Regions from separate parts of the Colwellia sp. SU-HH01217 genome, predicted to be linked through region 1. Evidence: predicted binding sites of a transcription regulator. Region 1 holds the regulator's gene; each other region holds the start of a gene.
What was found. Region 1 encodes FliA, which starts transcription of late flagellar genes. Its sites were predicted from a motif close to CTAAAGNTNNNNNNNNNNNNGCCGATA; they were not measured.
Positions count from the first base shown of each region.

Region 2: the regulator FliA is predicted to act here: its motif matches at 6,963-6,989, upstream of AC27G3_RS08020 (VC2046/SO_2500 family protein).
Region 3: the regulator FliA is predicted to act here: its motif matches at 1,311-1,337, upstream of pomA (flagellar motor protein PomA).

Region 1 is NZ_BAAJLX010000002.1:101,398-112,368, forward strand. Features, by position in the region: gene AC27G3_RS03570 (protein-glutamate methylesterase/protein-glutamine glutaminase) at 1-343, opposite strand, end outside; gene AC27G3_RS03575 (chemotaxis protein CheA) at 394-2,550, opposite strand; gene AC27G3_RS03580 (protein phosphatase CheZ) at 2,564-3,307, opposite strand; gene cheY (chemotaxis response regulator CheY) at 3,351-3,734, opposite strand; gene AC27G3_RS03590 (RNA polymerase sigma factor FliA) at 3,854-4,573, opposite strand; gene AC27G3_RS03595 (MinD/ParA family protein) at 4,637-5,482, opposite strand; gene flhF (flagellar biosynthesis GTPase FlhF) at 5,575-7,074, opposite strand; gene flhA (flagellar biosynthesis protein FlhA) at 7,155-9,257, opposite strand; gene flhB (flagellar biosynthesis protein FlhB) at 9,491-10,621, opposite strand; gene fliR (flagellar biosynthetic protein FliR) at 10,622-10,971, opposite strand, start outside.
Region 2 is NZ_BAAJLX010000005.1:25,771-36,741, forward strand. Features, by position in the region: gene AC27G3_RS07980 (trypsin-like serine protease) at 1-1,954, opposite strand, end outside; gene AC27G3_RS07985 (DUF2947 domain-containing protein) at 2,248-2,721, shown strand; gene rlmF (23S rRNA (adenine(1618)-N(6))-methyltransferase RlmF) at 2,722-3,660, shown strand; gene AC27G3_RS07995 (peptidylprolyl isomerase) at 3,707-4,399, shown strand; gene AC27G3_RS08000 (hypothetical protein) at 4,404-4,841, shown strand; gene AC27G3_RS08005 (hypothetical protein) at 4,945-5,130, opposite strand; gene AC27G3_RS08010 (hypothetical protein) at 5,283-5,711, shown strand; gene AC27G3_RS08015 (YchJ family protein) at 5,773-6,330, shown strand; gene AC27G3_RS08020 (VC2046/SO_2500 family protein) at 6,411-6,929, opposite strand; gene AC27G3_RS08025 (ATP-binding protein) at 7,065-8,363, opposite strand; gene AC27G3_RS08030 (response regulator) at 8,477-9,163, opposite strand; gene xthA (exodeoxyribonuclease III) at 9,492-10,298, shown strand; gene rlmA (23S rRNA (guanine(745)-N(1))-methyltransferase) at 10,298-10,971, shown strand, end outside.
Region 3 is NZ_BAAJLX010000002.1:256,379-267,349, reverse strand. Features, by position in the region: gene ispA ((2E,6E)-farnesyl diphosphate synthase) at 24-914, opposite strand; gene AC27G3_RS04360 (exodeoxyribonuclease VII small subunit) at 914-1,177, opposite strand; gene pomA (flagellar motor protein PomA) at 1,408-2,175, shown strand; gene AC27G3_RS04350 (flagellar motor protein MotB) at 2,185-3,126, shown strand; gene thiI (tRNA uracil 4-sulfurtransferase ThiI) at 3,371-4,837, shown strand; gene AC27G3_RS04340 (ketopantoate reductase family protein) at 4,997-5,941, opposite strand; gene AC27G3_RS04335 (VanZ family protein) at 5,938-6,291, opposite strand; gene AC27G3_RS04330 (YajQ family cyclic di-GMP-binding protein) at 6,440-6,922, shown strand; gene AC27G3_RS04325 (sodium-dependent transporter) at 7,159-8,505, shown strand; gene AC27G3_RS04320 (helix-turn-helix domain-containing protein) at 8,609-8,812, opposite strand; gene AC27G3_RS04315 (AMP-binding protein) at 9,215-10,855, shown strand; gene AC27G3_RS04310 (TIGR01621 family pseudouridine synthase) at 10,868-10,971, opposite strand, start outside.

The DNA.
Region 1 (10,971 bases):
TATTTGAAGCGATTTCATTAAATTTTTTCGGTAAGAAGTCTAGTGCGCCAGCGTCAAGTGCTTCTAGGGTGGACTTAGCGCCTTGATGTGTTAAAGAAGAGAACATTAAAATTGAAGTTGGCGCTTGAGCCATGATTTGTTTGACGGCTTCAATACCATTCAATACTGGCATTTCAATATCCATAGTAATCACATCAGGCTTTAAAGAAATCGCTTTATCTACGGCTTCTTGACCATTTACAGCAACATCTATAACAGTTAAGTTATTATCCTTGTTAAGTATATCGGTGACACGACGCCTAAAAAAGCTTGAATCATCAACAACCAGTATCTTATATGGCATTTATTGTTCTCTTCAAAATTGATGTTCATGTGGTTATTATAATAAGTTTTTTAACGGAACTTTTGATTAACGACTGATTTTTTAGCATAAAACTTTAACATGTTAGGAACATCTAAAATTAATGCAATACCACCATCACTGGTAATGGTTGCTCCAGCCATACCAGGTGTACCGTGTAATAATCTATCTAGAGGTTTAATCACCACTTCTTCTTGGCCAATTAAGCTATCAACGACAAATCCAACTTGTTGAGATCCTAATTGCACAATAACCACATGCCCCTTGCTTCTTGTTTTTTGTTGAAAGTCTTTAACTAACCATTGATCTAAATAAAACAGCGGAATCGCTTTTTCACGAACAATAATCGTCAGCTGACCATCAACATTATTAGTGGTTGTTAAATCAAGATGGAAAATTTCATTTACAGCAGCAAGTGGTAATGCAAAAGTCTGTTTGCCCACAACAACCATTAATGTCGGTAAAATAGCTAAGGTTAATGGCACTTTAATTTCTAAAACGGTACCGACACCCATTTCAGAATCGATATTTACGGTTCCATTTAATTGGGTAATTTTTGTTTTCACTACGTCCATGCCAACGCCACGGCCCGACACTTCTGAAATTTCAGTTTTAGTAGAAAAACCAGGAGCAAAAATCAAACTAAAAGCATCTTTATCAGACATTCTCGCCGCAGCTTCAGCATCTAAAACGCCACGTTCAATGGCAATGCTTTTTAGTTTTTCTGCATTCATCCCAGCACCATCATCTTTGATGGTTAATAGGATATGATCGCCCTCTTGTGAAGCAGAAAGCAGTACAGTACCTTCTCGAGGCTTACCATTAGCCTCACGTTCATCTGGTGCTTCAATACCATGATCAACAGAGTTTCTCACTAAATGGACAAGTGGATCAGCAAGTGCTTCTACCAAATTTTTATCAAGATCGGTTTCTTCGCCTTCGAGTACTAATTTAATTTCTTTATTTAAACTACGTGCTAAATCTCTAACAACTCGAGGGAATCGTCCAAATACTTTCTTAATTGGCTGCATACGTGTTTTCATGACCGCACCTTGCAAGTCAGTCGTAACAGCATCTAAATTAGTAATAGCTTTCGTTAATTCTTCATCTTCTTTGGTTAGCCCTAGGCTTGTTAATCGATTACGCACTAGTACTAACTCGCCCACCATATTCATGATTTGATCTAATCGTTTAGTATCAACTCGAACGGTCGTTTCGCCCTGTGGCGTAGAGGCCTGTGCAGGCGCAGCAGCTTTACCTGTTGGAGCGGGTTTAGTGACTTCTTTTGTCGCAGGCTTACTAACAGGTTTAGGGCTAGCTTTAGGCTTGTTAACAGGAGCAGGTTTGCTTGCAGGTACTTCGCTAACGCTTTCATTCTCTAAGGCTTTTTTAGGGGCATTCCCTTTACCATGAAGTTCATCAAGTAATGCTTCAAAGTCATCATCAGTGATATCATCACCTGATACGTTAGCATCATTATTTGAAGCTGAGCCTGAGCTACTCACCTCTGAATTAAAAGCACCTTGACCATGCAACTCATCTAACAAGGATTCAAATTCATCGTCTGAAATTTCTTCACTGTCGCTATTATCAGTTACGCTGTCTTCTGCTACAGGCGCTAACTTTTCTTCGCTCGGTGAGTTACTTCCATGCAATTCATCAAGTAAACGTTCAAATTCGTCTTCAGACATTTCATCATCAGCATCTTCTTGATCAGCATTTTGTTGAGGAGTTTCAGCGACATCATCACTCATTGAAGGAATTTCGTCAGCCGTTGTATCTACTTCTGCAGACTCACTTTCTGGTATACTTAACCGATGAAGCTCTGCAATTAATTCAGGACTTGCTGGCGTTAACGCCTCTCTGTTTTGAACCAAAACAAACATTTCATTAACACTATCTAGTGCTTGTAAAATAACATCCATTAAATCAGAAGTGACTGATCTTTGACCTGTGCGTAATATATCGAAAATATTTTCAGCATAATGACAAACTTCTACAAGTTCATTTAATGCAAGAAAACCAGCGCCACCTTTAACCGTATGGAAACCACGAAATATCGCGTTAAGCAAATCAGCATTATCTGGATCATTTTCGAGTTCAACTAACTGCTCAGAGAGTAGTTCAAGTATTTCACCCGCTTCAATTAAAAAATCTTGTAGAATTTCTTCATCTGCTTCAAACGACATTCAATAACTCCCGTTAAAATCCTAAACTGGATAAAAGATCATCAACGTCATCCTGACTATCTACGACATCATCTCTTTTTTGTGAATCAACAATAGGGCCTTCTACAAGATTATCCCCTACTTTAGGTTTAGTTTGCTCTAATGTGTTATCTGCACTAATTCCAAATGCAGTTAACATATTAATAAGGCTATCTTCAACTTCTCTCACTAGCTCAATAACTTTACGTATAACTTGACCTGTTAAGTCTTGAAAATCTTGAGCCATTAACACATCCGTCATTAACGCACGCATGTGTTCTGTTTCTTTATCGGTATGGGTTAATAGTGCATCAATATCAATGCATAAACTTTTAAACTCAGTAAGATCAAGTTTATTGTTCATCAGCTTAGACCAAAGCGGGTTCACTGTTTTAATTTGACTTTGAATCGTATCAACAACAGGGAAAATTGCTTCAACAGCATCCATTGTTTTATTGGCAGCTTCTTCTGTACGTGTAATAACATAATTCAAACGTTCTTTCGCGTCAGGTATATCTGCTGTTGCAAGATCACTGATACGAGAATCGAGTTGAAAATTAGTTAACGAATCATGCAACTGCCGGGTTAATTTACCAATTTCAGCAAATAGCTCAGTATTGATAGGGTTTTGGATTTCAGCAATAAGCTCATCAGCTTTTTCCTGTTCTCCAGACTCTAAAAATTCGACTAGCGATTTAGCCTGTTCCAAAGAAACATGGCAGTTGGGCAAACCATTCATGCAAATCCCTTATTAATAACTTTGATGAAAATAAACGAGAAGATTAACCTAAACGTTCAAAAATCTTATCAAGCTTAGTTTTTAATGTGCCAGCAGTAAACGGTTTAACAATATAACCATTAACACCCGCTTGTGCAGCCATGACTATTTGCTCTTTTTTCGCTTCTGCCGTAATTAACAGTACAGGGATATGGGCTAATTTTGCATCCGCTCGAATAGCTTTTAAAAGATCAATACCTTGCATTCCTGGCATGTTCCAATCTGTAACAACAAAATCGAAATCACCACCTTGAAGCATCGGTAAAGCAGTACTACCATCATCAGCCTCTTGAATGTTTGTAAAACCTAAATCTCGTAACAAGTTTTTCACTATTCGTCTCATGGTTGAAAAGTCATCAACTACAAGTACTTTCATATTTTTATCCAAGGCATCCTCCGGACTAACATTCAAAATTTATTTATTCTTTGCTTGTAACTATGCGTGAAAACGCCAGAATAACAAGCAACTATTGTGATTTATAATATCTTAATTTAAAAAATTTGCACTTAACTTTGCCAAGACTGCATTCTCGCTTTTAATCTATGCATGGCTTGACTATGAATTTGGCTGACTCTGGATTCGCTTACATCTATGACTTGACCAATTTCTCGTAAATTCAATTCTTCATCGTAATATAGCGACAGTACTAAAGCTTCGCGCTCTGGTAAAGTAGAAATACACTCTGACAAGCCTTTTTTAAATGCGTTGTGCTCTATATCTTGGTAAGGATCATCACTAACATTGCTTTCATCATAGTTTAGCCCATTTTCACCACTTGCTAGATCCTCAATGCCAATAATTTTACCAGTACTGACTTCACTTAATATATGATGGTATTCATTTAATGAAATATCAAGTTTTTCAGCAACTTCACTGTCAGTAACATCTCGACCTAACTGCGCTTCTAATTCTTTAATAGCTTGACTGACTAAACGACTATTTTTATGAACAGAGCGAGGTGTCCAGTCACCACGGCGTATTTCATCAAGCATTGCCCCACGAATTCGAATACCAGCAAAAGTTTCAAAGCTTGCTCCTTTGGTTGCATCGAAATTATTGGCGGCTTCAAACAAACCAATCATTCCTGACTGAATAAGGTCATCAACAATGACACTTGCAGGAAGTCTGGCAAGCAAATGATAAGCAATACGTTTAACTAATACCGTATGCTGTTCAAGCAATGCTGTTTTATCAACATGAACATTATAAGCATTTGTTTTTACCACTTTTGCTCCAGTATTTTTATTTTATTAACTGCCTAGGTAATTTATAACGTAAGCAAATATAACTTATTTGTTATCTAATAATTTTTCAATAAAAAACTCTAAATGACCAGATGCTTGGCTAGGAATTGTCCATTTAGTAATTCGGTTAGCTAAATTTTTAAAAGCGATTGAAGCTGGAGAGTCTGGAAATGCTTCAACAATTACTTTTTGTTTACGTACAGATTTTCTTATGTTTTCATCAAATGGAATTACACCAACAAGATCCAAAGCTACGTCTAAAAACCTATCAGTAACTTTGGTAAGTTTGGCAAAAAGTTGTTGGCCTTCTTTAGGGCTTCTCACCATATTGGCGACAACTTTAAATTTATAAACGTCATGATCACGACTTAGCAGCTTCATCAACGCATAACAGTCAGTAATGGATGTTGGTTCATCACAAACAACTAACATGACATCTTGCGCTGCGCGGGTAAAACTTAGCACCATGTCAGAAATACCAGCTGCTGTATCAACAATCAGAATATCAAATTGATTTTGCATATCACTAAAGGCTCGAATTAAACCAACATGTTCCGCTGGTGTTAAATCGACCATGGATTGCGTGCCCGAAGTAGCAGGGATAATGCTAATTCCTGCAGGGCCTTCTATGATAATATCGTCAAGTTCACATTCACCAGACAATACATGAGATAAGTTTCTTTTTACTCTTAACCCTAACATAACATCAACATTTGCTAGGCCTAAATCGGCATCAAGAACAAGTACTTTTTTCCCTAGTTGCGCTAGAGAGATAGCTGTATTCAACGAAACATTGGTTTTACCTACGCCGCCTTTTCCTCCTGAAACAGCAATGACTTTAATTTGTTGTGAGTTTTGCATTTTTCGTAAGCCACTCGCTTGATCTATCATCTATTTTTCTCAATATTTTATTAATATCTTCTCAATTATTATTGTTGAAGAGAAAGCTAATATGAAGTTGCTTATTTACAACATAAGTTAATCTACATCGCTCCTACATGGTTCATTGGTTTGGTATGCACAGGAACATGGTGTGGTGACTGTACTTTAATCGCCATCTTATCAGCAAGCGTAACTAACTTTTCAACATTTGCAACTTTAATGTCTTCAGGAACTCTTTGACCATCAGTAAGATACCCTATTGGCAAACCATTTTGAATCGAAGTTGAAATTATTTCTCCAATACTAACACTCTCATCAAGTTTAGTATAAATACTGCCCGATAATGGTACTTTTTTGAATCGCTCAACATTTTCTTGCATTACGCGTTGCTGGGTATTTGCTGCTAATACTAAATAATTACGTATTTTTACTCGAGTGCTGGTCACTAAAGTGGTTAGATGTTCGGCAAGGCGCATATCACGCTGCCCCATTCCTGCCGTATCAATTAAAACCAGTTTTTTACCTGAAAATTGTTGTAACAAACTGTCTAATTGTTCTGCATCTTTTGCAAGTTTAACCTGACAACCAATAATTTTTCCGTAGGTATTAAGTTGTTCAAAGCCTGCAATTCTAAATGTGTCTGTAGAAATAAGAGCGACTTGATCAGCACCATGAACTTGTGAAAATCTTGCCGCTAATTTAGCGATGGTCGTTGTTTTTCCTACGCCTGTTGGGCCAACTAACGCAACTACACCACCTCGATTAATAATATCATTATTGGTGGTATTTAACTGTTGCGCGACTAATTGTTTAGCGTCTTGCCATGCTTGTGACTCATTACTTTGAGCTGGTAGGTAGCCTGCAATTTGATCGGCAATTTGCTCGGTTAATCCAATAGCCATTAAGCGATTAACAAGCACCGCTCGTTGTGGGTCTTTTTGTGCAAGATCTTGCCACATTAAGCCTGATACTTGATGCTCTAACAATTGACGAATAGACGCCATTTCTTTTTGCATTAATTGAAATTCATCAGTGGAAACAGTCGCTTGATTACTTGCTGTTGATGCTGATGCTACAGCAGCGGTAGAAAAGCCATTATCATCAACTCCTTGCTCATCTGTTTGCTCTAATCGTTGAGTAAATCGCTTGAATTGTTGTTCAATATTTTCGCTAGCAGGGTCTACAGCCTCTTTCTTAGGTGCTGGTTTTTGTTGTACTTGTCGATTTAATAATGCTGACAAACTGTCCGCAGGCGCAGAGGTTGAGTCATTTTCCTGTGTATTATTAACTTGCTGTGTATTATTAGCATGGGTGTCAATACTGTGCCCCGAGTTTGTTGCTGGAACGCTACCTAAAGTAACAACATCATTTTTCATTCCGTTAACATCACGTTGATTATTAGGCGCACTTGGCACGGTATTAGGCTGTTCGCTTGATTTAGGCTGAGCAGGTGCTGCTTGCGAATAGTCAATTGCAGCCATGAGTTCGACCCCTTCAGCAATTTTTTTATTTGACATAATTACCGCTTCTACGCCTAACTCTTCTTTTATTTGAGCAAGCGCTGTTCGCATATCTTTGGCTACAAAACGTCTTATTTTCATCACAACCTCTACTTTTAAATGCTTACTGCAAATTGATTACTCAGCTTAGTTAAGCTTGAGCTAACTTTACTAAGCTATATTTACTGCCCTATAGCACTAACAATTTTAATTTGTTTATCGTCTGGAATTTCTTGATACGAAATCACTCGCAAACCAGGAATTGTGTACTTAACAAATTTAGCAAGCACAGTTCTTAATATTCCTGATGTTAGCAATATAGGCGCATCTCCCGCCATTTCTTGCTGTTGAGCTCCCTCTGTTAGCGATTTCTGTAACCTTTCAGCTAATCCAGGTTCAATACCTGCGCCATCATCACCAGCCATTTGCATTGACTGGTGCAACATCTGTTCCAACTCAGGCGCCAATGTTATGACAGGTATTTCTACTTCGGGTCCAACTAAGTCTTGAATAATAAATTTACGTAGCGAAATTCTAACGGCAGCAGTTAAGATGTCAGTATCTTGACTCTTAGGTCCATACTCTACTAACGTTTGAATAATACTGCGCATATCTCTAACAGCGACGCCCTCATTCATTAAGTTTTGCAATACTTTTACTACAGTGCCTAACGTTAGGATGTCAGGAATTAATCCTTCAACTAATTTAGGGTGATTTTTCGCTAACATATCAATTAAGTTTTGTACTTCTTCATGGCCTAATAACTGCGCAGCATTATTCGTTAAAATTTGACTTAAGTGCGTCGCCAAAACCGTTGCAGCATCAACAACGGTATAACCTAATGTTTGAGCATGCTCTCTTTGACTTTGATTAATCCATACCGCATCTAAGCCAAAGGCAGGATCTTTTGTGATCGCTCCATCAAGCTTGCCATACACTTGCCCGGGGTTAATAGCCAACTCGTGATCATGCTTAATTTCAGCGCTGCCAATAGTAACGCCCATTAATGATATTTGATAACAGTTGGGGTCAAGATCTAAATTATCTCGAATATGAACTGCTGGCACTAAAAATCCAAACTCTTGAGAAAGCTTTTTACGGACACCTTTTATACGACTTAAAAGCTCCCCGCCTTGTGCTTTGTCAACTAAAGGGATTAAGCGATAACCAATTTCTAAACCAATAATATCAACGTGATTAACATCATCCCAACCAAGTTCTTTAACTTCGGCTTCTTGTTTTTGGTTTTCTACTTGAGTCAATTGTTGTGCTTCAATATGTTCTTGAGCTTTTGCTTTTTTACGTTTTTCACCAAAAAATGCGCCCAAGGCAATCACAGAGGCAAAAAATAAAAATGCAAAATGCGGCATCCCCGGCACAATGCCCATAATAAACATGAGTCCTGCGGCGGCATAAAGAGATTTTTCTTGTCCAAGCTGAGAGCTAACCTGTTGTCCCATGTCTTCAGAAGTATTTTGTCGGGTCACTGCAATAGCTGTTGCAACTGAAAGCAATAGTCCTGGCACCTGAGCAACAAGTCCATCACCAATCGTTAATACCGTATAAATTTCAACTGCGTCATCAAAAGATAAGTCATGTTGAACCATCCCAATAACTAGTCCACCAACAAGGTTGATAAACAAAATTAATATACCGGCAATAGCATCACCTTTTACAAACTTACTCGCACCATCCATTGAGCCATAAAAGTCAGCTTCGGTGGTAACTTCGATACGCCTTTCTCTGGCTTGCTCTTGGTTAATAAAACCTGCATTTAAATCTGCATCTATCGCCATTTGTTTCCCTGGCATCGCATCTAAGGTAAATCGAGCAGTTACTTCAGCTATGCGTCCAGCACCTTTGGTGATTACTACAAAATTGATGATAATTAAAATCAAGAAAACAACCAAACCAACCGCATAATTACCACCAATAACCACAGAGCCGAAAGCTTCTATTACTTTACCTGCGGAATCTGGCCCTAAATGACCTTCAAGTAGTACTATACGAGTACTCGCCACATTAAGTGCTAATCGTAAAATAGTAGCGATAAGTAACACGGCAGGAAAAGAGCCAAAATCTAACGGCTTTAACGTGTAAACAGTAATTAGCAGAACCACTAAAGACAAAGCGATGTTAAATGAGAATAGAACATCTAATAAAAGTGGTGTTAATGGCAGGATAACCATACCTAGTGCAGCCATTACCACTAATGGCGTACCTAATCCGGCTAGGTGCTTTAATTTATTTTTATCAAATTTATTTAAATAAGCTGTTAGTTGCATTGATACTTCATGATGGCTTTTTGACACTTATCAGTGAAAAAGCAATAAATAGACCACAACTAAAAATTAACTAAATTGTTTAGAGAAGTTCACTGGTTGAGTTTGCTCTTGCTGATTATTTAAGTCGTCAAACCTGACAGAGATTTCACTATATTTTCACACAATGAATACAAGACGAATCAAAACAAGTAAAAAGTATGGGCATTTAACATATAGTTAAGTAACACTAGAAGTTAATACTTAAACTCTTCAGGTATGGGGAGGTTTTTGGCAATAGGGATCGGTTTTTTGGCGCGACCTTTTCTGTGCTCATTTAATTGGAAAATAAAAGCAAGTACTTGAGCAACTGCAGCAAATAACTCCTCAGGAATATCATCGCCAACCTCACCAGTGTAATAAAGCGAGCGAGCAAGCGCAGGCGATTGTACAATTTCAATACCATGCTCTTTGGCGATGGTACGTATGTGTAATGCCATTTCATCAACCCCTTTAGCAATTAGCCTTGGAGCACCACCAACTTCAGCATCATATTGTAAAGCGACAGAAAAATGACTTGGGTTGGTAATAACCACATCAGAATTAACAACATCGGCCATCATTCGTCTTTGTGACATTTCATACTGAGTTCTTTTTATTCTGCCTTTATTTTCCGGGCTACCTTCAGCTGTTTTGTGTTCGTCTTTAATTTCTTGTTTAGTCATTTTCAATTGACGAGTATGATTCCAAACTTGGTAAGGGGCGTCGATCAAGGCAATAATAATTAACGAGACAGTTAAGGTCATAAACATACCGAGCAACAATTGCACCGCATGAATAAAGTTAATGGGGATCGACTCTCGACTGAGCCCTAAAATTTGAGCGAACAAACCATTTAACAATAGGTAAGCCACAATAAAGACAACAAAAAACTTTAATATAGATTTTATTAATTCCACGTATGATTGAGGACCAAACATACGCTTAAACCCTGCAAGGGGTGATAATTTACTTGCTTTAGGCGACATCGCTTCTAAAGAAAAGCTCAAACCTCCAAGTAGAGTATTACCAACAAAAGCTGCCAGAGCGATGATGGCAAAAATCCAAGCCATAGGGGCGATTATTAAAGAAACACTGTCTCCAATAACGGCAAAGAGGGCTTTAAGATCTAACGCTTCTTCACGAGAGAAGCTAAATAAACGTTTCATCATGCCTGTTAGCGCATCAACTAATGAAGATCCCACTAACATTAATGCAGCTGCACTACCAATTAGCACAAACATAGTACCGAGTTCTTTTGAACGAGCTATTTGACCTTTTTTACGGGCATCAGCTATTTTTTTCCCCGTGGGTTGTTCGGTTTTTTCGCCGCTATCAGACTCAGCCATTTACCTAACTCCACAATCAATTAAGTAGCAACTAAAGTCTAATGCCCTTTGCCATTGGCTTTCAAAATGAGTGAAAAAATTCCCCATTGTTAGCCACATGATCAACAACCCCGAAAGCATTGTTACTGGAAAACCAATAGCAAAAATATTCAGCTGTGGCGCTGCACGGGTCATAATACCAAAGGAGAAATTAATAAGTAGCATGGCAGTTAATGGCGCTAACGCCAATGATAAAGCTGTAGCAAACATCCAACTGCCCCACTCAACTATTTCTTTAAATTTAACTACTTCAAAGCTTTCCATCGGAATAGGAATAGTGGTAAAGCTAGCAACAATAAACTGTAAATAGG
Region 2 (10,971 bases), on a different contig from region 1:
TAGGTGGAGTAACTTCTGGTGGTGTTGGGGTGACAACAACCGTTGAGTTAAATACAACATTCTTTAATGAAGCATTATCATCAAATTCTGAAGCCGCAGGATCTTTTTTATAAATCCAAGTCACTTTGTGACTACCAGCTTCTAATTCAATAACTTCTTGAGTAAATGCAACTTCACCAGAAATGTAGTTATGCAATACATTATTAACATATACATACAGAGCATCATAAGGATCTTCAGGATCATCAACATTTTCTTCTGATGACACCGCCCATTCAAAGCTTAATTCACCTTCACCTTCAAAGGTGACCATAGCAATGCTTTCTTGATTATGATCTATTTTTCCGCTTTGAATCTCAGTAACACCTGCAGGAGTTAACCAAGCATTATCGCCACCTGAATACCACTGCATTACTGTATCATCAGTGCCTAAATGCGCAGACAAATTGGTTGCTGGAGCAATTGTCGTCGCTTTAACTTTCGAATTACCTGTCGCTATTTGATCATTATCACTTTCAATTACAATGGTCGCAATGTCAGCACCGACTTCACTGGCACTATAATTTACCGTCAGTTTGCATGACTCGCCTGCGCTAATTTGTAGGCAATCATCACTGACAAGGGTAAATTTATCATCCCCGTCTACCCGATAAGTTAAATTCGCAGCCAATGCGCTATTATTAACAATTTCTAATTCAGCGGTTTGTGCAACTCCTTGAGGTGAAATACCAAAATCCTGTAATTGCTCAATAGCAATGCCAGACCTGATCTCATTTATCCAATCTATAAAAGTTGCTGTTCGTGCATAAACACCAGGATATCCATCAGCAGCACAGCCTATTCCCCAGCTTACAACCCCTATTTGTTGCCAACCTTCATTGGTATTTATCACTAACGGTCCACCACTGTCACCTTGACAAGAACCCTTTCCGCCTCCGTCATAATTAGCACATATCATTGCACCAGTAATATCATAACCACCACCTAGAATTCTCTCGCATTGGGCGTTAGTCATTAGTTGTAAATCAACTTGGTGTAATACATCAGGGAAATTAGATGTTGGCCCTGCACCCGGTGCATAACCTGTGCGTCCACCCCACCCCATAACAGTAACGGTACGGTTATCAATAGCAAATTGCTCTGTCTCATCAGAAGCTACCAATCGGATAGCTTCATTATCAACGCTTTCAACCAGCTCTAATAAAGCCACATCGTTATCAATCGTTACTTTTTCATAATCAGAATGCATATAAATACGTTTAACTGCAATGGCATTTTCTGCACCATTACTTAAATCATATTCACCAACATTGATTTTAATTTGCGAAGCTTTTACATCTTCAACACAATGCGATGCCGTTAGTACCCAGCGGTCGCCTAAAAATGATGAGCCACAACTTGACGATTGCGATATTTTGTCGTTAACAATATTAATCTTAGCTATTGAACCTAACTTATCTTTAAGTAAAACACCGTCAACTTGATTAACTGCAACGACAGGAATAGTACCTGTAAAGTCTTCTCCGAGTGTGCCGCTAATTTCTCCTATATCATTATTATAAATAATAGCGCCAATGCCGCCACCAGCTTCACAGTTGTTAACTTTTTCAGAAAAGTTAACCTCTCCGCGCTCAATTAGACAAACTTTATTAGTTGCGTCACTACAAACTGCATCACCAATGCCGCAAGAAACTAATTCGCCAGACGCTGTCCCTATTGGACTAAAAGTAAAAGAGTTAGTTTGGTAAGTTATATTATCTACGGTTAAATCAGTAGCAACATCTTCAAAGGTATATACTAAAGCAGACATCCAAGGCCAATCGCCTTGTTGTGCTACTTCACCACCAACAATTTTAGGCTGTATCTTAATGGTATCTGTATTGGCTAAACTATTTGCGGAAAATGCAGATAGTAGCAAAGCAGCAGGAAGTGCTGATCTTAAAAGGTAATTCATGTGTAATCCTCTTAATTTCTGCTCTATTGTTAATCACTCAAACAGAAATATCATTATTTTGTTAACCATCTGTTAACATTGCGCGCTAATTTATCCTATTTTATTAAACAACTGCAAGATAAACTCTTTAATAAATAGTAAACTTTTGCTCAAAAAAAGAAAGACTAAAAGAAATCATTACATTCTATACACAAAAAGAAAAAGTAACGTTATAAATATTGGCATATTATTATGCTAACCGTATAACTGTGCGTATAATCACCGAGCTTAAAATTACCAACAAGAATTTAACTATGAGCTACATTCCGCTAGAGCAATTAAAAAATGCTTGGATTTTTAAACATAAAAGTCTTCCTATTGAGGCCTCAGATCTTAACAAAATAAAGCCGATGAGTCAGTCACGAGCAAATGTTGTTTGGGATACCTTTATTAGCAGACAAGTTGATCACCCTGATTTTTTCAAAAAAGGTGATTGGCCATTTGATAAAAGTTCATGGACAGATCAGGGCAAGTGGGAATCAATTTGGGATAGTGATGAGAGTCTATTACCTACTTTAATTACTGAACATTTACAGTGGGATAACAACACCGTTGTGTATTTTTGCAGTAGCCGAAACAATGTAATTGAAACCACTTGGTTAGTATTTCAACGTTGTTGGAAAAATTTCTTATTTATTGATGATGGCCCTATTCTTATCGGGAAAAAACGTAAAGAAACTGTACAATTTAATGCCAATGGTTTATTTAAGTTAGGCTTGAAAAAATAAATGACCAAAGTCGTCAATTTACATCATAATAACCGTCATAAAAACGGGTATGATTTTACCTTACTGTGTCAAACATATCCTGCACTACAAAAATTTATACGTAGGAATAAGTTTAATAACCAGCCTACGATTGATTTTAGTAATAGCGATGCTGTACTCGCATTAAATGCGGCAATATTAGCGAAAGACTACCAAATAAAATATTGGCAAATCCCCAAAGGTTACTTATGCCCTCCAATTCCTGGACGTGTCGATTATATTCATTATTTGGCTGATTTATTAAAACACAGTCTTGATAACAACAAGGTCAAACAACATTTACATCAACTCGATTTGATGGACTCTCCAATATCAGTAGTCGATATAGGGACTGGCGCAAGTTGTATTTATCCTGTTTTAGGCCAACGCGAATATAATTGGCGTTTTGTTGCTTCTGATATCGACCCTACCTCAGTACAAGCAGCGTCCGATATCATTAAAAAGAATAAAGGTTTATCTCAAGCTATTACTTGCCGCTTACAACCAAATGTAGAAAGCATATTTAAGGATATTATTCAAAAAGATGAATTTTATCATTTAACGCTATGTAACCCTCCTTTTCATAAATCATTAGCTGAGGCGCAACAAGGTAGCCAGCGTAAATGGAAAAATTTAAATAATTCATCGGCAGCAAAACATAAAGCACTAAATTTTGGGGGCCAAAAGGCGGAACTATGGTGTAAAGGGGGTGAACTCGCTTTTATTAAAAAAATGATAAAAGAAAGTATGAGTTATAAAAAACAGGTTTTATGGTTTACTACATTGGTTTCTAAAAAAGATAACGTTGGCGCAATAAAACTAGCCCTTAAAAAAGCTCAAGCAAGTAACATCGAGTTAATTAAAATGGCACAAGGTAATAAAAACAGTCGTTTTATCGCTTGGTCTTTTTTTGCCTCTTAAACACATTATAATACTAAAAAAACACTAAAAAATAGCAGGAAATATTATGTACAAACTACTACCCATTATCCTAATTTCTTTAGTCTGCTTGACTTTATCAGGTTGTTTTGGACCAGATAAAGCAATAAAACAAGCAGATAACTTTATTGACTCACAAAATATTGATGTAACTAAGCCACAATGGAAAACACAATTACCACAACCAGAATTATTCAGCTTTAGTGAAGATAAAAGCTACTATTGGGATCTTAACACCACTGAAGGTAATATAAGTATTGAACTATTTTATCAATCAGCACCAATGCACGTAAGTAGCACAATTTACTTAACACGCTTAGGTTTTTACAACGATTTAATTTTTCATCGTGTTATACCTGGTTTTATGGCACAAGGTGGCGATCCTGTTGGCAATGGTACAGGTAACCCAGGTTATAAATATGCAGGTGAATTTGACGGTAAAACAGGCCATAGCCAAGCAGGAGTTTTGAGTATGGCGAATTCGGGACCTAATACCGATGGCAGTCAATTTTTCATTACGTTTAAAGCAACGCCATTTTTAAATAATCGTCATACGGTTTTCGGCCAAGTCATCACTGGTTTAGATGACACATTACCTGCCATTGAAAAATTAGGTCAACGCAGTGGTCAAACAACACAAGAAATAAAAATAATTAAAGCAAGTATCAGAGTAGAAGATAAAGTAGCAGTAAAACAAGCACCTGAAGAAATCAAAGGTTAGTCAATTGGAAATTAATCAACAAAACTTGCTTGAAATATTTGAAGAAGTTATTCAAGCGTTTGGAGAACCATTTATTTGGCGATGGGATGAGAAACATCAAGCATTATTAACTGAGTTTTCTCGGGATAAAAAAGAGTTATGTTTACCTAAGCTTCAACAATTTTTTCCGCACGAATGGAACAAAAAAACCATTAAGCAAGCACCTAAGGAGTTAAAGCTTCCGCTCGAGAACCTAGCTAAATTAACAAAGGAGCAGTTATTATTTAGCAAACCAAGTATTGGAGAATGTCCTGCCATAATGGCACTTTGGTGGCCTTGGGGTCACGGAGGTACTTATTCGGTACGCTTAGTAGTTTTACAAAATAGTTACACGGTTAGTACGCCACAGAATAAAGGTTGGTGGGCCTCTATTAAAGAAAGGTTTACCGCGGATTACCTTTAACGATGCCATTATCCTGTAACATAAGGACAATGGCGTGAGTTATCTTAACGCTTTTAATCCATCTTAAGCGTATCAAAAGTATTTAATATTTAATCAAAGGCGATTATTTATTATTGTCTTTCATCATGTTTTTCATTAAATGCACTTCGTCATTTATATCTCTAAGCACTCGACTTAACCGAACTAGCGATTCGTTACTATGATCTTTTGTCGGCAACGAATCCTCTAGGTTAGATAATAACCTTTGTCGGTAATTTCTGTTGGTATTACGTTTAGAAAGCTTATCCATGCTATTTCTCTTTTTATAATTTTTAACGCGCATTGAATATACTCCCTTTTCATCGATTAGCCAATATTTGAGCTAAAAATAGTTGCATGTCCATAAAAAACCATATACTGTACATCCATACAGCATAATAATTTAAGGTTAAGGATTAAAAAATGATAGTAACAAAAAGCTTAAATATTAATGAGTTAACACCATGCAACTTTACTAATAATAAACCACGCACTTGGCTTAATATTCAAAATGCTGATAATGACCAACAACTTTCTCAACTTTATAGAAAGCTTTGTCAGCAACATAAGCACGAAAAAAAATGGATCTTGGTCATAAACCCTGAAGATCATTCATTAGAAAAACTAGCGAGTATTCATGGGATTGACGCATCTAAAATATTAAGAGTTAATATTAGTCAGCAAGCTTTTGATTTAGCGACTATCAATAATGTGTTATCAACAGGAAATTGTTCTGCTGTTATTCTTTCTAATACCACATTAAAAGAAAGTGAAATATCGCAATTAACTTATAGTGCTCAACAAGGTCAAACACAGTGCATTATGTTAAAAAGCAGATTTACCATCCACTAAAAAATTTCAAGGTATGATAAACTTACTATTTTTAACAACATCTTCTTAGTAGTGTTTGTATATGTTATGTCCGTGTGGAACAGGTAAAAAATTTGCAGTTTGTTGCTCAGCAATTATTGAAGGAAAAAAACAAGCAATATCTCCCGAGCAGTTAATGCGCTCTCGTTATAGTGCTTATGCAACGAAAAATGCACAATACCTTTTTGATACCTATGCAAATGCGACACAACAAAGTCAATCTGTGGAAGAAATTAAGCATTGGGCCAACTCATGCCAATGGATCAAATTGAATATTATCAATAGTTCATCAATTAACGATTCGAGCCTTTCTAAAGACTCATCTTTACCAACGGTTGAGTTTGAAGCGTTTTATTTAATTGGCAATAAAATGTACCTGTTAAGAGAAAAGTCACGCTTTACCCTTGAAAATACACTTCATACGGCTAGTAGTTCTAACAATAGTAAGCTAAATAACCAAATGAGATGGGTATACCTTGATGGTAATATTGTTGCTCATAACGAGATTAGCACAATAAAAAGAAACGCTCCCTGCCCTTGTAGTATTAATCAAAACAAAACCGTGAAAAAGAAGTTTAAACATTGTTGTGCAAAACACTAAAATATTGTTAAGAAATGGCTCCGATGATTTAAATTTAACAATCAACAACTAAAAGGCACGAATAAGTGAGTTAACAACACTTAGTTAATCAAAGGTGCTTTTACAATAGAAGATTCAATACCGTCTAACCATCCTTTAACATTATACGTTAATCGTTGCGCAAGATCCGTTACATTAGTGCTATGCTTTTTTTGACAATATAAGGTCGTGTTATTCATGATGTCGGTAGCAATATGCTTTTTATCATCGTAGAAAGATATAGGCTTAGGATTTAACGCATTTTCAAGACGAATGCTGGCAAGTTGACCATCAACAACATTTTGAGCTTGATTAAACTGGGAGAGTTCTTCAATATTTTTAATGCTTAAAGGCGCTTTTTGGGGGAGCTGTAAGTCTTTTCTTAATTGGATTTCTATATCTTGCTCGCATGGCGCCTGTGCAATTGGCAATGAAAATTGACTATGCTCTCTAACATCATCACATAACATTGCTAACATTAATGAAAAGTCTGATCTCCGTTTACTTTGAATGCATTCACCAAGCTTTACACCGAGCTGCAATTCGTTGATCAGAATGTTATTTTCTACTGCTACTTGCACTTATAGATGCTCATTTACATTACCTATACATGCTATCGGCAGATAAAATAAAATAATGAGCATATTTAAAAATTAAATTAATAAACTAACTTAACTGCCTTACTCCTTTTAACATTAAAAGAATAATTGGTGTTTTTAATAAACAACGGGCCAAGTTAAAGTAAATGCCGCTCCGCCTAGCTCACTGTCACCCACTGTAGCACTGCCATGGTGCCATTCCATGATCCTAGCAACGATCGCTAAACCTAAACCAAAACCGCCAGTTTCACGATTTCGACTTTGATCCCCACGTGAAAAAGCATCAAAGATCACTTGTTTAAAATCATCAGAAACGCCCTCTCCATTATCTTCAATACAAATAACACATTCGCGATTGCTTTTTGAAATCACGTTTTCAGATAAAGTGATACGCACTTTACCTCCGCCATATTTTATCGCATTAGTGATAAAGTTATTTAAGGCACGTCCAATAAAGTGTTCGTCATAATCAACGACTAAATGATTAGTATTATTAACAAACTCTATTTCACCGTTAAATTGATTATGACTAGCAATATGGTGCTCGACTAAATAAGAAATTTGAGACGTGGAAATATTTAAATCCGGCTTATCACTATCAAATGCCGCATAAACTAACATTTCATTAATGAGTTCTTCTAGCTCAACAATATCTCCTGTAATTTGATCGATATATTTTGTTTTTTTATCTTGATCATTAGTAGATGCTAACATTTGCAATGCAAATTTAGAGCGCGCTAATGGGGTTCTTAATTCATGTGAAACAGCGCTAGAAAGCTCTTTATGTGCTTCAATTAAACGCTTAATACTACCCGCCATCATATTAAATGACTTCATCATAGAACTCATCATTGTCGATTTAGCACTTGGCGCTCTGCTGGTAAAATCACCTTGACCAAAGTTAGCCGCTGTTTTTTGCAGTTCGTCTAAATCTCTTGATACCGGCCATAGCCATATAAAAATTAACACTCCAAAAACAGCTAATATTAATACTCGTATCAGTGCTTCAACTCTCGGCCTGGTAGGCATTTGTGCAGGTCCTAAATTGATCATCATGTCACTGTCATTTAATTCGTGATGGATTGTAACTTCATCATTATGGTAGCAAACGTGAGTTCTGTCCTTCTTTATGTATTGATGATCAAAGTGCTCTATCGCTTCAAACTCTTTTAAAGGCACTAAACTTAAAGTGAGTTGGTAACGCTCACTCGCTTCTTTAATTATCTCTTCCCATTCCTCTTTAGGGTGTTTTTCAACATAATCACCTACAGCAAGTAGCATTGTTTTATAACCAGTATAAGACTCTATATCTTGTTCTAAATAAGAGCTCCACGCTTCATCTAATAACCATGAAAAGATTATAAAAGTTGTTATAACAATGAAATAAAGACTAAAAAATGAGCGATGAAGCTTCATATAACATGTACCTGAAATGAGAGAAAATTAACGATAGTTAGATTTATTTACCGATGAAACTAAAAAAGACGAAGTATATCTATCAATATATTTCGTCTTTTAACCTTTATTGATTAACTCCATGCATCAGGAACAAATAAATAACCTTGTCCCCAAATGGTTTTTATTCTAAAAGGGGTTTCGTTAGAGTCATGCAATTTTTTACGTAATCTTGAAATTCTAACATCAACACTTCTGTCTAAACCGTCATATTCACGACCAACTACCGCCTTATAGATGTAATCACGGTTCTGAACCTCACCCGCACGGCTAGATAGCAACCAAAGTAAATCAAATTCTTGACTGGTAAGGTCAATTATTTCACCATTTAATACTACTTGTCTTGAGGCTCTATTAATATGTAATTGACCACAATTAACTTCAGCAACTTCTTTACCACCTACAGGTAAATTTCCTCGACGTAATAAGGCATTGATTCTTGCAGATAATACCCTCGGCTCTACTGGTTTAATGACATAATCATCGGCACCAATTTCTAACCCCAATACCTGATCAAAGTCAGTAGCTTTGGCTGTTAACATTAAAACGGGTCCAGAATAAGCTGGGCGTAATTCTTTACATACGGTAAAACCGTCTTTACCTGGCAACATTATATCTAAAATAATAAGATCGGGAGTAAACAACTCTACGCGTTTAGCAACAGTGTCACCTCTAAACTCTTGCTTTACGTGGAAGCCTTCTCCTGTTAAGAATTCAGTGACTAAGTCAGACAGCTGACGATCGTCTTCTACTAATAATATTTTTTTACTGACGAATTAGAATCCGACATAATGATACTCCCTATGTTAAATATGCAAAGGCCAGAGGCGCTTATATTTAATAACATACTTAAACGGTTTAATTAACTGAAATAACAATGTTTATATACTTTAAGCTAGATTAAACAAGTTACAGGACATTAACAATATGATGTACAAGATGCTGTTCAACTTTTACATTATGTAACAAATCACTGTAAGCACATTTAAATAGTAGACTTATTACTGCCTTTGAAACTATTTTTAACTCTACTCTATATGAATTTTCTGCTAGCATTTAGCCAAATTTTTTTAATAGTAAAGACTCTCCATGAAAATCATCTCTTTTAACATAAACGGTTTACGCGCTCGCCTTCATCAATTACAAGCGATTATCGATAAACATCAACCTGATATCATTGGATTGCAAGAAATTAAAGTACATAACGATGCATTCCCTGTTGCCGATGTTGAAGCCATGGGTTACCACGTTTATTTTCATGGACAAAAAGCACATTACGGTGTGGCCATGTTATGTAAGAAGAAACCTGAACATGTACAAATGGGTTTCCCAAGTGATGACGAAGATGCTCAAAAAAGAATGATAATGGTCAGCACGCTTAACGAAAAAGGTGAGAAAATAACTGTACTCAATGGTTATTTTCCTCAAGGTGAAAGTATTCACCACGAAACTAAATACCCTTATAAGCGTCAATTTTATCTTGATTTAATGCAATACCTTAATGAAAACCACAGCCCAGAAGATAATGTGGTGGTTATGGGCGATATTAACATTTCTCCTATCGATTTAGATATTGGCATTGGCGAGCCAAATAAAAAGCGTTGGTTAAAAACAGGTAAATGCAGCTTTCAACCAGAAGAGCGCCAATGGTTAAAAACGTTAATGGATTGGGGATTTACTGATACTTTCAGAGCAGAATTCCCTGACGTTGATGATAAGTTCTCATGGTTTGATTATCGCTCAAAAGGCTTTTTAGATAACCGTGGTTTGAGAATTGATGTGGTGCTAGCGACCCCTTCTTTAGCTCAAAACTGTATTGAAACAGGCATAGATTATGAATTACGCGGTATAGAGAAGCCTTCTGATCATGCGCCAATTTGGTCAACATTTAAGTAATGAACATACAAGATACACAATATCAATGCCCTCTGTGCCAGCAATTATTAGTGTTGGTAGACAAAAGCTTTAGGTGTCAAAACAATCATAGTTTTGATCAAGCTAAGGAGGGCTACGTCAACCTACTACCTGTTCAACATAAACATTCTAAAGATCCTGGCGACAACAAAGCAATGGTTAATGCCCGTCGCGCTTTTTTAACACTGGGGTTTTACCAACCCCTTGTTGATGAAATCACCGGGTTATATAAAGCGTTAAGCCATGAGAATTCAGTCGTTCTTGATGCAGGTTGTGGTGAAGGTTTTTATACCCACCAACACAAGACTGATAAAAATACAGTTTATGGAATTGATATTGCTAAAACTGCAGTAAAAATTGCAGCAAAGCGATATAAAGACTGTTCATTTAGTGTCGGTACCTTATCTAAACTTCCCTTTAATGATAATTATATTGATTGGATGTACTCAGTGTATGCACCGATTTTAGAAGAAGAGTTTAGTCGCGTATTAAAAAAACAAGGTTATTTACTGACAGTCACCCCTGCTGATAATCATTTATTAGAATTAAAGTCACTCATCTATCGTCAAGCAAATAAGCATGACACCCAAAAAGATCCTATTCAAAATTTAGCACTAGTTAAAGAGCAAAGGCTGAATTACAAGATGAACTTTAC
Region 3 (10,971 bases), 150 kb from region 1:
GCTATCGAGTATTATATTTTAAACTAATGCGAACGTTTTATAATAAAGGTGGCAAAATCTGATAATGCTTGGCTATTGTAAGGCAAACTCGTTAAAGCTTGAAGTGATTGTTGGTATAAGTGCTGCGCTTTTTCTTGTGCGCCCTGTAAACCTAACAATGCAGGGTAAGTACTTTTGTTTGCCGCAACATCAGAGCCTTTAGGTTTACCTAATTCTTCTTCTGATGAGGTAATGTCTATTATATCATCTCTTACTTGATAGGCTAAACCAATAAATTGAGCATATTGCTTTAACGATATTTTATCTTGAGCAGTCGCATTTATAGAGCATTCTGCTGCCATTAATACCGAAGCTTGTAAAAGTGCACCTGTTTTTAAAGAGTGTAGGGTTTCTAGGGCGTTTAATGATATTTTTTTGTCTGTTCCTGATAAATCTAACGCTTGCCCACCACACATACCTTGATAGCCTGAGGCGTTAACAAGTTGCTGAATAAAAGTAATACGTTTATTCGATACCTCAGCAGAGAATTCATAATTGGCTAAGATATCAAAAGCCAAGGTTTGTAAACTATCCCCAGCAAGAATAGCAGTAGCTTCATCAAAAGCTTTATGGCAAGTAGGTTTGCCTCGACGTAAGTCGTCATCGTCCATTGCTGGTAAATCATCATGCAATAACGAATAAGCATGAATGCACTCAACAGCAGCAGCAACTGCGTCTATATCTTCAATGTTCGCGCCTAAGGTTTCACCAGTAATATAAGCCAGATAAGGGCGCATACGTTTGCCGCCAATAAGTAAACCATACCGCATTGCTGCTAATAATTTTTCATCATTCACGACAAGCTGATCAAGTCTGCTTTCTAGAAATTGATTGATTCTTGATTGATATTGTTCAAGATTGACTATGTCGGTCACTAAACTTCTTCCGTGGCGTTGTCATCTGAAGGTAAAGAAAACTCGGTTAATTGCTCTTGGCCATCTTTTGCCAATAAAATTTTAATTTTCTGCTCAGCATCTTGTAACTTAGATTGGCTTATTTGGCTAAGGTTAAGGCCGCGCTCAAAAAGTGTCATCGACTCTTCTAAACTAAGCTCACCCTGTTCAAGATTTTGTACTATGGTATCGAGTTCATTTAAAGATTCTTCAAAACTCAAGTTTTCAAGTTTTTTCTTAGCCATAATGTTACTAATTTTATTTTAAAATGTGAGGTAAAGATATCGCGCAAACTTACCTCAGCTTGGCGCTTAGGTCAATGAAGCATCCCATATTTGGGCAATAATTCAAGATTTTTAAAAAAAAGTACAATTAATTATTAAGAAATTGGTGCTATGGGCGATAATAATCATATACTTATGATTATTATTTAAAAGATACAACTCGAACTCGGGAGTTGTTTTAGGAGTTAAGTGTGGATTTAGCAACAATACTTGGAATTGTCGGCGCGATTGGTTTACTTATCATGGCAATGGTGCTTTCTGGCGATGTTGGTATGTTTGCTGATACACAGTCAGTTATTATTGTTTTTGGCGGCTCTGTTTTTGTCGTGCTAGCAAACTATAACTTAGGACAATTTTTTGGTATCGGTAAAGTGATCGCCAAAGCTTTTTTATTTAAAATTGAAAAGCCAGAAGAGCTGATTGATAAAGCCGTTGATATGGCCGATGCCGCGAGAAAAGGTGGATTTTTAGCTTTAGAAGAAGCAGAAATCACCAATCCTTTCATGCAAAAAGGCGTAGATATGCTTGTTGATGGTCATGATGCCGATGTTGTTCGAGGCACTTTGCAAAAAGATATTGCCCTAACCGCTGAGCGACATGAAAGGGGCGTTGGTATGATGATGTCGCTTGCTGATGTTGCTCCAGCTATGGGGATGATCGGTACGTTAATTGGCCTAGTTGCCATGTTATCAAATATGGATGATCCTAAATCTATCGGTCCTGCTATGGCGGTTGCTTTATTAACCACATTGTACGGAGCATTTCTTGCCAATGTTATTGCGATCCCTATTGCCAATAAATTAAAACTTCGTTTAGCGGAAGAACAAATGAATCAGGAGCTGGTATTGGATGCTATTTTAGGTATTCAAGACGGTCAAAATCCTCGAGTTATTGAAGGGCTTTTACGAAATTATCTAGCGGAAGGTAAACGCACTATTAACACGACTGAAGAAGAGTAGGAGAGGCTAATGGCTGAAAAAAGTAAGTGCCCACCTCCTGGACTTCCCGCATGGATGGGGACTTTTGCAGATTTAATGTCATTGTTAATGTGCTTTTTCGTGCTGTTGCTTTCTTTTTCTGAAATGGATGTTTTAAAGTTTAAGCAAATTGCAGGGTCGATGAAATTTGCTTTTGGTGTACAAAATAAAATAGAAGTTAAAGATATCCCTAAAGGCACCAGTATTATTGCCCAAGAATTTAGACCAGGTAAGCCTGAGCCAACACCAATTGAAGTCATTCAACAACAAACCATGGAAATGACACAGCAAATGCTGGAGTTTCAAGCGGGTGATGAAACGTCTGCTGGTGGTCGTCAAGAGCAACGTGGTGACGCAAGAGGTGGACAATCTCAAAGTACCGCAGATGAATTATCAGCGGCAACTGTTCAAAAAGCTCAAGAGCAAATGGAAAAAGCTCAGCAAGAGCAAGTTAATGAGTTAGTGAAAAAAATTGCCGAACAACTTGAACAGGAAATACAAGATGGTGCGATAGAATTGGAATCTTTAGGGCAACAAATTACCATAAGAATTCGTGAAAATGGCTCATTCCCGTCAGGTTCATCGTTTTTACAACCTAAATTTAAACCTATTATTCAGGCTATTGGGGAGTTGCTAAAAACTGTGCCTGGAGAGATTATGGTGTCGGCTCATACTGATAATCGTGGTATTAGATCTGAATTATTTAAATCTAATTGGGATTTATCGAGCCAACGCGCAGTAGCCATTGCTCATGAACTTTTACAAGTACCGGGTTTTGATAAAGCACGAATGCTTGTTGTAGGACACGCGGATACTCGACCATTGGTACCTAATACTAATAGGCTCAACCGCAGAAGAAATCGACGAGTAGAAATATCCATTAACCAAGGGAAGTCGAAGATTTCTGAGCCGGTTACTGTAATTAAGGAATAGTTGTTCTAATTGTTAAATACATAATGCAGTAGTTGGTTGCTTTAAGCATGAGAAATGATCACAGAGTTAGTGAGATTGGTATTCATGCTCTTATACCTTTGATATTTTTAATTTCCCTCTAAACGTTAGCGGCTTTTTTATTCTATCCAATACTCGCTTCTTGTAGCGTTGCTCCCTTTTCATGTATAATTTGCGCCATTATTTTTTGCTAGTCTTATTCTAGTTAACTTGCGAGTTATAGCTGATGAAATTCATCGTTAAATTACAGTCTGAAATCACCATTAAAAGTCGTCCTGTACGGAAACGTTTTATAAAAATATTAGAGTCTAATGTTAAAAATGTATTACGCCGTGTTGACGAACAAGTAACGACTCGTGCTAACTGGGACAATATTGAAGTTAATACCAAAGACGACAGTCCTGAAAACCGTTTAGCGTTAATTGACACTTTAAAGTGTATTCCTGGTATTCCCCAATTTATTGAAGTACAACGTACAGACTTTAGTGATTTGCATGATATTTTTGAAAAAACCTTAGCTGTTCACGCCGAAACTATTGAAAATAAAAGCTTTTGTGTAAGAGTTAAACGCACTGGAACGCACGATTTTAACTCTATTAAAGTAGAGCAGTATGTTGGTGGTGGCTTAAATCAAGCGGTTGATAGTGCAAAAGTTAAACTTGCAAAACCCGATGTTACTATTCGTTTAGAAATTAAAAATAATGATTTATTTATTATTACTAACACGCACAAAGGCTTAAGCGGTTTCCCTATCGCTACCCAAGAAGATGTACTTTCGTTAGTTTCTGGTGGCTTTGATTCTGGTGTTGCTAGTTATCAAATGATTAAAAAAGGTGCTAGAACACATTACTGCTTTTTCAATTTGGGCGGTTCTGCCCACGAAGTTGGTGTTAAACAAGTATGTTATTACTTATGGAATAAGTTTGGCGCGTCTCATAAAGTTAAATTTTTCGCCATTGATTTTGAACCGGTTATTGGTGAAATTTTAGAAAATGTTGAAAATGGTCAGATGGGCGTTGTGCTGAAACGTATGATGATGCGCGCAGCAGCACAAATTGCTCAAAAAGGTAAAATTCAGTCATTAGTCACTGGTGAAGCTTTAGGGCAAGTTTCTAGTCAAACATTAACGAACTTAAATGTGATAGACAGAGTAACCGAAACCCTTATTTTAAGACCATTAGTCGCATACGATAAACAAGATATTATTGATATTGCTCGTGAAATTGGTACTGAAGATTTCGCTAAAACAATCCCTGAATATTGTGGGGTTATTTCTAAAAGTCCAACGGTTAAAGCGGTGCTGTCAAAAATTGAAGCCGAAGAAGCAAACTTCGACTTTAGTATTTTAGATAAAGTGATCAGCGAAACTCGTGTCTTTGATATTCGAGATATTGGCCAAGAAACCGAGGCTGAAATTAAAGCTGTAGATATGGTCGAACAAATTGCTGAAGGTACAGTAATTGTAGATATTCGTAGCCCTGAAGAAGAAGAGAATAATCCGTTAGAGATTGATAATGTGGAAGTTAAGCATTTACCTTTCTACAAATTGGCAACACAGTTTGGCGATTTGGACCAATCTAAAGAGTATTTATTATATTGTGATCATGGTGTGATGAGTAAACTACAAGCACTATTTTTAATCGATAATGGTTATAAAAACGTGAAAGTTTATCGTCCTACTCATAAAAAGTAATTTTTAGACGACGCTTCTTCATAAGTTTTTACTTTAACTCTACCGTTAATAGTTACCACAAAAACCGATCGCTATGATCGGTTTTTTTATGACCTAAAACACCATCAGAACGCTTGTTCTGAAAAATAAGAAAGGTGGGAAGTAAAGTTTACTAAAAGGCTAACTGTATTGAAGTTTATTGATTTGTTTATAAAGCAAGCTGTTAGCAGGAGTCGCGATGTTGAACTCTTGGCCTAAGTGATGAACAAAGCCATTAATGTACGCGATTTCAGTTTTTTTGTGTTTATTAACATCACAGCGCATTGATGAACTGTTATTCGCTGTTGCTTTGGCTACGTTGATTACAATGTTAATAAGAGCGTCAATTTCAAGAACTACTTTTTGAGTTTTTGCCACTAAAACAACTTCTTGTAAAATATCACGTATTTTCGAATGATATTTTTTCTGTGTAATGTCGCCATTATTCACATCATTCAAAGCAGTTAACGGGTTGATAACACAATTAATTGCTAATTTTTGCCATTGTTTTTCTGTAATGTTTTGATGAAAAGCTGCAGGGGCAAGTAAAGAAGTGAGAGTAGTGGTGATATGATCTGAAACAGGCGGCTTAGTTTTATTAATGTTAGAGGGCACATGCTCAGCCAAACCTAAGTCAACTTGACCTAAGCCCGTATGAACAATGTTTAACAAAGAGTTTTTTAAACAACCATGGGTTGTTAGCATTGTGATTACTACTTGAGTTGGCAGTAAGAGTGGAGCAATGTCTTCTAAAGTGCCCATGCCATTATGACATAGTGCTATGGTTGCTTTAGTACAAAATAATGACCTGAGATTTTCTACTGCTTGTTTAACTTGATAAGACTTTACTGCAAAGATAAGAATATCCGCATTTGTTATTGCCTCATCATCTGCATAAGTTAGCTCTTGGTCAGATATATCGCCCTCGATATTGGTGAACTGATAGTTCGCTTGTTTTTGTTTAGTTTGATAAGAAGGTCGAAGCGATACTGAATAGTGTGTTTTGTTTATAGTACCCTGATGACGGTTGATTAAATGATAAAGCAATAACCCTATTGCTCCTTGGCCGATAATAACAATATTCATAATGCGCTTTTTCGCCAGTAAACAGTGTAAATCCATTTCATTAAAGCAAAGAAAAGTATACCAACAACATCGGCGACAAAGTCTCTAAACTCACCATTTCTAAAGCCTAAATAGTACTGTCCTATTTCACTCAGTGCAGCGTAAAAAGTTAAACAAACCACTGTTGTCATTAAAGGGAATTTAAAAATGCTGTTGAGCAATAAAGATAGACAAAAGAATCCAATGAGGTGGCCAATAGTATCAATACCAGTTTGTTTAAAAATTAATCCCCTGATATCACTAGAAAAAGTTAAAACAATTACACATAACAATACAGTTAACAAAAACAAATAATGATGACGACTTTTCACAGGTAGGTACTAATAAGTTATATAAATTAAGTGGTGCCATCATACCATGTGTTTGCTAGATGTTTCTATTGCGACTTCGTTAATAGCTTTGTTACTATATCGATATATTTTTCCCCGTTATTAATACGTCAATACAGTAGAGATTACTATGCCATCGTTAGATATTGTTTCAGAAATAGAATTAGAAGAAGTGCGTAATGCAACTGAAAACGCCATCAAAGAGCTTGCGACCCGTTATGATTTTCGTGGTGTTGAAGCTAGTTTTGAGTGGAAGTCGCCTGTTGTTTCGGTAAGTGCAGAGTTAGATTTTCAGGTGAACCAAATGTTAGATATTTTACGTAGTAACTTGGCAAAACGTAAAGTAGACGCCAAAGCAATGACTGTCGGTGATTTTGTTCACAGTGGCAAAAAATATACCGCGAAAGTTACCTTTAAAGAAGGTATTGAGCAAGATGTGGCTAAGAAAGTCGTCAAGCTCATCAAAGAAGAAAAAATGAAAGTGCAAGTTGCCATACAAGGTGAACAAGTGCGAGTGACAGGTAAAAAACGTGATGATTTACAAGCGGTAATGCAGCTTGTGCGACAAGCCGATTTATCACAATCTTTTCAATTTACTAACTTCAAAGACTAATTAGAACCGACCCTAATATATTACCCTTTTTAGTATTGAACGCTAAAAAGGGTAAAAGCCGATAAAAAGGTGTAAAAGAGGTGTTGCTTTTATTCAGTAACTAAATCTTTACACTATTGCCTGCTTATTATGTACTCTAATAATGATAATAATTCGTTTTAACTCTATTTTTTAATTGATAAGTTAAGTAGATTAGAACGCTGAAATTCAACCTAATAATAAAAAGATGTGATCAAATGAGTGTTTCAAGAGGCGGCTTTAGTTCGCGTTTAGGCTTTATTATGGCTGCGGCAGGCTCTGCAGTAGGACTGGGAAATATTTGGGGATTTCCTACGCAAACAGCAAGCAATGGTGGCGCGGCATTTGTGTTAGTTTATTTAGTGCTAGCTTTTTGTTTAGCCTACCCTGCGTTTATGGCGGAACTGCTCATTGGTCGTTATGGGCAAGCGAACGCTGTTACTTCATTGCAAAAAATGTCTCGTAACCTTTGGCAAAAACGTTTCGCTTTTCTTGTCGGTTTTGGTGGAATTATTTGTGCAGCTCTTATTTTAAGTTTTTATGGAATTTTGGCTGGTTGGATGATGTCTCACGCTATTGAGCCTATCGCCGACTTGTTAGGCTTCGATTATGTTGCCAGTTGGCTAACTACGCAGACAATAACCAGAGATTTAGTCTTTTGTGCTTTGTTTATGGTACTAACAATATCGATCATTCGTAGTGGTGTTGAACAAGGTATAGAAAAGTGGTCGAAAAGATTAATGCCGTTACTCATTGGCTTACTTATTCTGCTGATAATTTATGTATTTACATTAGATGGCGCTAAAGAAGGCTTTGAAGCGTATCTTAATCCTGATATTTCGAGAGTTTTCGAGCCTAATCTATTAATTAGCGCGTTAGGCCAAGCTTTCTTTTCATTATCGTTAGGTACTAGCGTAATGATTATTTATGGCTCTTATATCTCTAAAAAAGAAAATTTAGTGACCTTAGGTGCACAAGTGACCTTAATTGATGTTTCAATTGCATTTTTAGCTGGGTTACTGATTATCCCTGCTATGTACGTAGCTCAGGCACAAGGTGTGGCGATATTTGCCGATAACGGTAGCTTGATTTCAGGCCCTAATTTAGTTTTTGATGTACTACCAACTTTATTTAATAGTATGGGCGCTGTGGGACTATTTGTAGCTTTTGGCTTTTTTGTTTTAATGTCGATTGCCGCATTAACTTCGTCAATCTCTATGCTTGAAGGCCCGGTGTCTTTTGTTGTTGAGCGCCATAAGGTTGAACGTAAAGTGGCAACCACTTTTATCGGAGGTGGCATTTTTCTGCTAAGCGCTCTAATCATTTACAATTTTGATATGTTATTTGGCTTAGTGATCAGTTTATCCACTGTTTATGGTCAGCCGTTAATTGCAATGCTTTGTTGTGTTTTTGTTGGCTGGATTTGGCATAGAAACGATGTATTAAGTGAAATAAAGCAAGGCAATGATGATGTTCAAAATAGCGTCTTTTGGAAAATTTGGCCTTGGTATACAAAGTTTGTTTGTCCTTTAGCTATTGGCGCCGTTTTTATTCATTCTTTGTAGTTGGCTACTAAATGCTTCAATAACAAATTTAATTTATTACGAACATAATTTACGGGTTAATCAGTAATGATTAACCCGTTTTATTTATATAAATAAAATTCGTTTAGTGCGTAAAACGCTTGCGGATTTCTGATGGCGTATCTCCGGTCCATTTTTTAAAAGCAGCTCGGAAATTAGACACATCATTAAAATCTACCGAATAGGCAATATCCTCTATTGTTAATTGTGTTTCTTTTATTAATTTTTTAGCCGCTGATGTGCGTAATTCTTTTATAATTTCTCTAAAACTTGTCCCTTGGCTTGACAGTCTTCTTCTTTGAATACTTTAGAAGCACGTTAAATTTTTATCATTCGTCAAAGCAACATGTTGATGTTAACTTGAAGTCATTATATGAAATAGATGCTTATACTAAAATTGATCTTTGTATCGTACTTCAAAGTGAGAATGTTAATATTGCGCTCGTTTGAAAAAATATTACCCATGAAGAAGTATTAGCTTATGTAGGAACTACACCTTTCTCAAGAAGTACGTTTGGTACTAATACTTTTTATGGCTTTGTAGATCGCCCTGCAACTTATGGCATTCAACTCGACTATAATTTTTAACACTACATAACAAAGCTTTACAATATAAGGATTTAATACCACTATTATGTGAGAATTAAATCCTTTATTGTTTATCAATACCTGTACTTTCTAAGGACAACTTATGGCTCAAGCATGGTTTAAAAACTATCCCGATGGTGTTGCTCATCATATTGATTTTAACGCTGAACATTCTTTATTAAATGCATTTAATCAAAGTGTGGATCAGTATCAAGATAACGTTGCCTTTAGTAATTTTGGCGCAGAACTTACTTTTAATCAGGTGGATCAATTATCGACAGATTTCGCCGCATATTTACAAAACCATTTAGCTATTAAAAAAGGAGAAAGAGTGGCGTTAATGTGCCCCAATACCTTAAGCTTTCCAGTAGCTATGTGGGGCATTATTAAAGTAGGTGCTGTACAAGTAAATGTTAATCCACAATATACAGCGCGAGAATTACAACACCAGTTAACAGATGCACAAGTCGACACCATTGTAATTTTTACACCTTCGAGTCAAGTGCTGGCTGAGATAGTTTCAAACACATCAATAAAAAATATTATCACTATTAATCTTGACGATTTAGTTGATAAAGGCCTTCCTGGGACACCTGTAGATGAAAGATTATCTTCAACAACTGAATTTTTAACCGCATTATCTATTGGGAAGAAAGAGCAATTTACACCCGTTGATATCACCTCTGCTGACTTACTTTTTTTACAATATACAGGTGGAACAACAGGGTTGTCTAAAGGAGCAATGTTAAGTCATGGAAACATTATGGCGAACACACTTCAATACCAAGAGTTTACCAAGGACAAAATAGATTTTGGTAAGGAAATAATAATTACTGCGATTCCTATGTATCATATCTTTGCATTAACGGCGAATGCACTGTGTTACTTCTTTTTTGGTGCTAAAAATATACTCGTTACTAATCCACGAGATATGGCAAGTTTTGTAAACGTTTGGCAAAACAATAAGGTGACTTTCTTTACTGGGGTGAATACCTTGTTTAATGGCTTATTACATACGCCTGGCTTTGATAATGCTGACTTTTCCGCCTTAAAACTTACTATAGGTGGTGGTGCTGCTGTACAAAATGCTGTGGCTAATAAATGGCAAAGTGTTACCGGAAATCGCTTACAAGAAGGTTATGGTTTATCGGAAACATCTCCTGTTTTAACGTTAAATCTTGGTAATAGAAGTAATGATAAAGGCGAGTATATTTCAGGTATAGGCTCGCCTGTACCTTCAACAGATATCTCTATTCGAGATGATAATGGTCATATTGTCGCTCAAGGTGAGGTCGGGGAGTTATGTGCTAAAGGTCCTCAAATAATGTTAGGTTATTGGCAAAATGAGCAAGCTACGAAAGCAACAATGACCAGTGATGGTTACTTTAAAACAGGAGATATAGCATTCCTTAGTCATCAAGGTTTTTTTCATATTGTCGACAGAAAAAAGGACATGATAAATGTTTCTGGTTTTAATGTTTACCCCAATGAAGTGGAAGCGGAAATAGCAGCAATTCCAGGTGTGTTAGAGTCTGCTTGTATTGGCGTTACTGATGATAAAACAGGTGAAGCAGTAAAAGTGTTTGTGGTTAAAGAAGATAACCAGCAAGCACTGACTGAGCAAAGTATTATAGATTACTGTCGCCAGGGGCTTGCTGCTTATAAAGTGCCGAAACAGATAGAGTTTATAGCTGAATTACCTAAATCGACAGTCGGTAAAATTTTACGACGAGAACTTAAATAAACGTTAAACAAACTATAGCGTTGGCCAATTCAATAACCAAGGAGTTTGCAGTTTGTTAAGCTGTTCAGTGGTTACTTCCTCCAAGTAATGATGTCCTGTACTTGGAGGTAAAGTGT